Regions from separate parts of the Ferdinandcohnia sp. GQ5 genome, predicted to be linked through region 1. Evidence: predicted binding sites of a transcription regulator. Region 1 holds the regulator's gene; the other holds the start of a gene.
What was found. The regulator LexA, encoded in region 1, represses DNA repair genes until DNA is damaged. The targets are predictions, from matches to a motif close to CGAACATATGTTCG.
Positions count from the first base shown of each region.

Region 2: AC6CHV_RS11580 (4Fe-4S domain-containing protein) is a predicted target of LexA. The motif match lies at 1,786-1,799, and genes of this name have one in related genera.

Region 1 covers NZ_JCAXEW010000001.1:32,850-36,066, reverse strand. Annotated here, with positions in the region: gene tkt (transketolase) at 1-812, opposite strand, end outside; gene AC6CHV_RS00160 (DUF896 domain-containing protein) at 925-1,155, opposite strand; gene lexA (transcriptional repressor LexA) at 1,561-2,187, shown strand; gene glnA (type I glutamate--ammonia ligase) at 2,275-3,217, opposite strand, start outside.
Region 2 covers NZ_JCAXEW010000008.1:77,709-80,925, reverse strand. Annotated here, with positions in the region: gene AC6CHV_RS11590 (peptidoglycan DD-metalloendopeptidase family protein) at 1-317, shown strand, start outside; gene AC6CHV_RS11585 (histidinol-phosphatase HisJ family protein) at 392-1,204, shown strand; gene AC6CHV_RS11580 (4Fe-4S domain-containing protein) at 1,293-1,541, opposite strand; gene AC6CHV_RS11575 (helix-turn-helix domain-containing protein) at 1,844-2,920, shown strand; gene AC6CHV_RS11570 (RecQ family ATP-dependent DNA helicase) at 2,910-3,217, shown strand, end outside.

The DNA.
Region 1 (3,217 bases):
TCATCGGCTCCCAATGGTTCACCGTGTGCCTTTGACTTTCCAGCTCGGTTTGGAGAACCATAACCAATTGTCGTTCGAACTTCAATGAGAGCTGGACGTGCTAAATCTCCTTTAGCCTCCTCAATCGCTTTATCAATCGCTTCTACATCATTCCCATCCTCAACACGTAGATATTGCCAGCCATAGGACTTATACCTTTGTTCGATAGATTCTGAAAACGCTTGATTAAGATCACCATCAAGGGAAATATCATTAGAATCATACAAAACAATTAGTCGACCTAATTTTAGATGTCCTGCTAATGATGAAGCCTCACCTGATACACCTTCCATCAGGTCACCATCACCACAAATGGCATATGTATAATGGTTAACAATTTCAATTGAGTCATTATTATAGACACCCGCTAAATGGCGTTCTGCCATCGCCATTCCAACAGCCATAGCAATACCTTGGCCGAGTGGGCCAGTAGTTGCATCGACACCTGCCGTGTGGCCATACTCAGGATGCCCCGGGGTCTTACTGCCCCATTGGCGAAACTGCTTTAAGTCATCAATTGTTAAGTCGTAACCAGATAGGTGTAACATACTGTACAATAATGCAGAGCCGTGTCCCGCAGATAAAACAAATCGATCACGGTTGAACCAATGTGGGTTTTTCGGGTTATGTTTCATATGTCGAGTCCATAAAGCATATGTCATGGGTGCTGCTCCCATTGGCATACCTGGGTGTCCTGAATTTGCCTTTTCAACAGCATCAATAGAAAGTGTTCGAATTGACGCTATCGACAAGTCTGTTAGTGATTGTGTCATAAAAATAAACATCCTTTCAAGAGTTTCTAACGAACTAACATAAAACATAGCAGTTCTTCATTGATAGTATGCACAAAAAAAAAAGAATACATAGAAATCTATGTATTCTTTATTAATGCAATCTTTTCCGCTTACTATTTTTCAGTTTTTCTGGGGTTACATCATTACCCTCTGGATCAACAACTTTTACAGAATGTAATGTATTAGTCATTGAACTTCTAAAAACACGTAGGTACTCTTGTCTAAGCTCTTGCTGTTCTTCTTTTTCTTTATCCGTAAGACCAACTGTCTTCGCTTTTTTTGCAAGAGCATTGATCCGATTGATTTTATCTTTTGAAAGCATAATTATTACTCCTTGTTTATTCTTTTCTAAATCATAGTTCATAGTACTAGATGAAAAGATATTTTACAAGTCATCCACATTACGCATTTAGCTTGCACTAATAATAACCATTCCCATACTTAATAAAACAAATAGTACATAATAGATAAATCCGCCTTGTAATTTCCTTAACATCTTTATTTCACTCCTATAGAATGTTTGTTCGTATTTTATATTTCTATTATAGACCGAACATTTGTTTTGTGTCAACAAAAATTCGAACTTATGTTTGTATAATCTAGTAAAACATGCTATACTCAACTTAAGAAATTCGGTATTTGTCGAATTTACTAGGTCACCTGAACAGTGAGATCGAAGAGAAGATTTAAATACATATATAATATAAGTGCAAGGGGATGAGCGAAGATGACAACGAAGCTTTCTAAAAGACAGCAGGATATATTGAATTACATAAAACAAGAAGTTAAAGAAAAGGGCTACCCACCTTCCGTAAGGGAAATTGGGGAGGCTGTTGGTTTAGCATCAAGTTCAACAGTACACGGACATTTGTCCAGACTAGAAAGCAAAGGCTTGATTCGAAGAGACCCTACTAAACCTCGCGCGATTGAAATTTTACAAGTTGACGAAAATGAAACAATTCCAACTGCAAACGTTGTGAATGTCCCAGTCATAGGTAAGGTTACTGCAGGACAACCAATTACAGCTGTGGAAAATATTGAAGAGTACTTCCCATTACCTGATCGTTTTGCTGCCCATGATGACCAAATTTTTATGCTTGAGATAATGGGAGATAGTATGATCGAAGCGGGGATTCTTGACGGAGACTATGTGATTGTTAGACAACAGCATTCAGCTAACAATGGGGATATTGTTGTTGCAATGACAGAGGAAGATGAAGCGACTGTAAAACGTTTCTTTAAGGAAAAAGATCATATCCGCTTGCAACCGGAAAACTCAATGCTCGAACCGATCATCCTTAAAAACGTAGTCATATTAGGAAAAGTTATTGGCGTATACCGTACAATTCATTAATCTAAAAAAGGAACATTTCTAAATGAAATGTTCCTTTTTTATTAGCAAAAAAACCCTTAACACATCCACGTGTTAAGGGTTCATTTATTAATACATAGTCATGTATTGCTCTCTCTCCCATGGATGAACCTGGGTACGGAACATATCCCATTCGATCTCTTTTGCTTCAATAAAGTGTTCGAACAGATGTCCGCCTAATGCTTTGATTAACACTTCATCCTGCTTAAGCATATCCAATGCAAGAGATAAAGTTGGTGGTAAATCCACAATGCCCGCTTCATTACGCTCTTCTTTATTCATCACATAGATGTTTCTGTCAACAGGTGCTGGTGGTGTCAATTTGTTTTTGATACCATCTAATCCTGCAGCTAATAGTACAGCCATTGCCATATAAGGGTTTGCTGCCGGGTCAACTGAACGCACCTCGACACGTGTGCTTAAACCACGTGAAGCTGGGATACGAACAAGTGGACTTCTATTTTGAGCAGACCAAGCCACATAGCAAGGTGCTTCATAACCAGGTACTAGTCGTTTATATGAGTTTACAGTTGGATTTGTAACAGCTGTAAAATTAGGCGCATGCTTTAAAATACCTGCAATAAAATGTCTAGCATTATCACTTAATTGTAGATCCGCATTAGGATCAAAGAATGCATTTTCCGCGCCTTTGAATAATGATAGGTTACAGTGCATTCCTGAACCCGCTACTCCAAACAATGGTTTTGGCATAAAGGTTGCATGTAAACCATGTTTACGAGCAATTGTTTTTACAACAAGCTTAAAAGTCTGAATTTCATCACACGCTGTTAAAGCATCCTCGTATTTAAAATCAATTTCATGTTGTCCAGGTGCAACCTCATGGTGAGAAGCTTCAATTTCAAATCCCATTTCCTCAAGCTCTAATACGATATCACGGCGGCAGTTTTCACCAAGGTCTGTTGGCGCTAAGTCAAAGTAACCACCATTATCGTTAAGTTCAAGAGTTGGTTCACCTTTTTCATTTAACTTAAATAAGAAAAACTCAGGTTCA
Region 2 (3,217 bases), on a different contig from region 1:
GTAGTACGGGCAATTCAACAGGTCCACATTTACATTTTGAAGTACATAATGGAGAATGGAATGCTTCTAGAAATAATGCGATTGACCCTCTTTATATGCTAACCGATGAACAAATTCTAGTTCCTACATTAATGGAATTGGAAAAAGAGGGCGTTGAAGTTTCAAAAAAGCTTGAAACCTATACAGTGAGGGCTGGGGATTCATTATCAGTAATTGCGAATAGGGTAGGTTTATCAGTTGAAGAAATCAAAATGTTAAATCAGTTAACAGATGATTTAATTTTTCCAAATCAAATTTTAATTGTCGAAAAATCCTAAATAATTTTGAGCTTTTCTATTCCCCTATAGTGACAAGTTCATGTATAATAAGAAAAACTTTGGGGGGATTCGTTATGCGAACTGATTATCACAATCATTTAGAGCTTGGAACGCTTGAATTAGACTATTTAATGAAGTTTATTGACGAAGCAAAGGCAAAAAAAATTGACCATTTTGGGATTTCTGAACACGCATATCATTTTTATCAGACAAAAGATATTCTGAGTAATCCTTGGGTTGATGCAAGAAGATATTATGACATGAAGGATTATGTAGATTTATTTAAGCTTGCCTGGAAAAATAATATTGATGTAAAGATGTCAATTGAAATGGATTATACACCTGGAAAGCATGCAGAAATGGAAAAATTCATTTCTTCTTATGATTTTGATTATGTAATTGGCTCCATTCATTGGGTTGGCGATTTTGGAATTGACCTTGCGGAGTTCCGTGAAGAATGGGATAAAAGGGATCTACATGATACATATACAAAGTATTATGATCAGGTGATTACATTGGCAGAATCAAACCTATTTGATATTATCGGCCATATTGATCTAGTCAAGATTTTTAAATATATTCCTGAAGATGAGGAGTTTCTCCTGCATCAATTTGATCGTGCAACTACCGCATTAGCAAACTCAAAAACATGCGTTGAAATTAGTACAGCTGGATTACGAAAGCCTATTGGAAAGCTTTATCCAGATCCTCGACTACTGCAAATGTGCTTTAACAAAAACATTCCTATCGTCTTGTCATCAGACGCACATCGACCACAGGATGTAGGAGCAGATTTTGATCAAGCAATTGAACTAGCTAAGAGTGTAGGCTACAAAACCTTAATGACATTTGAAAAAGGGGAACGCATTGAAGTTCCACTCGGATAAACGAACGACAAAAAGCAGGCATTGCCTGCTTTTTACCATTTTAAAAAAAGAACCCTAAAACGAAAGGGTTCTTCTTTTAATATAAGGACTATTCAAATTTTAGTGGATCACCGTCGAATGGCTCGTCGGCTACCTTAATGGAATCCGTTGGGCAACCTTCAAAAGCATCGATCATGTCTTCCTCTAATATTTCTGGAATTTCTACAATTCCTTGGTTATCATCAAGTGTTACAAATGCGATTCCGTCATCATCGTAATCGTAGATGTCAGGTGCAGCTGCACCACATGCACCACATGCGATACAAGTTTCTTTGTCAACAATGGTATACTTTGCCATGTTTACTTTACCTCCCAAAAAATCGTTACATGTATAAAATGTATATTTATAGTAGTTCCCCATCCTACTTCCTCATAGCATGGAAACAGCTTCCTCATACTCATTGTATAGCTGTTCACAAAACTTTTCAATAAAAATATATAGTGAGATTGCTTATTCTAAAGGGGTTTTTCACGTTTGACAAGCATGTTCATAATTCCACACGAAAACATCCCACTTTTCGTTATTATTTGATAAAATAATAGTAACATTCGTTCGACAATTTTCCATCTATTTCGTCGTTTAAAGGGGGGGGAGAAACCGTGAACATTACTTATCGTTCAATCTTAATCTTGTATAGTTTGCATAAACTAGATGGTGAACGCACTGTTTATGGGATTCATCACTTGTTGAACGGTAAAAAATCCTCCCAAACGATTGGGGATGCGAATTTATTTGGTCTCACTCCTTTATTCGGTATTCTAAGGCCGATCGGAAGGGAACAGGTTGAGAAGGAAATACAAATCCTTCGTGAACATGCTCTAATTGAAGAAATAACAGCTTCAAGTAATAAATTTACCATTACATCTCTTGGTGAACGTGTATTAAAAAAGGAATTTGAAAACAAACCGATTCCTCCCCATTTAAATGGCTGGAAGCACAATGAACAATCCATCTTACTATGGCGTAGGCTTTCATTGTTAACGCAGGTATTGTCGAATTTAGTAAATGGGAAAAAACAGTATACTCCTATCCAACAAGAGGATTCAATTGTTGACTGGGTAAAAGGATTCTTAATTAAGTATGGACATACTCGATTTACATTATCAGAAGCCATTTACAATGAGGTTTTGTCGGTCCTTGAAATGGTCACAGAGCTTGAATCAACTATTTTTGTCATGAGGCTGACCAGTTCAGCGAGAATTGGCTATACTATCGATCAGATTAGTTCTTTACTAGGTGAGGATGAAATATGGTGCCAGGTTCTCTTTTTACATACCTTACATACAATCATTCATCATCTTGAAATGAATAGGCACAGTTTCCCTCTTCTAGGTTCTATGATCGAGGCTAATCATCAAGAGGAAGTATTGCTAACAGTTTCAACAAAGAAAACGTATCAATTGCTATTACAGGGTAAAACAATCGATGAAATTGGAATCATTCGAAATCTAAAACGGAATACAATTGAAGATCATATTGTAGAAGTTACACATCAAAAACCTGATTTTTCAATTGACCGTTTCGTTACTCACGAGCATCAGCAGCAGATTTTATCTGTATATAAGACATTAAATGTAAAGCAATTACGACCTTTAAAGGAAAAATTGTCAAATGACATCTCGTATTTTGAAATTAGGCTAGTCCTTGCAAGATTTGGTGGTAAACATGGATCTTAATTTAGTTTTAAAAGAAAAATTTAATCATTCTACGTTCCGAGAAGGGCAAAAGGAAATTATAGAAGATATTTTAGCTGAACATGACGTCATGGCCCTCTTACCAACTGGTGGAGGAAAATCACTGTGTTATCAGCTTCCTGCTCAAATTCTCGATGGTAGTGTACTTATCATTTCACCACTTGTTGCACTTATGGAAGATCAGGTTCTTCAAATAAGAAAAATGGGTGAAAAAAGGGTAATTGCCCTTAACAGTTTTTTATCGATCGAAAGAAAACGTAAGGTTATTTCGAGTTTGCA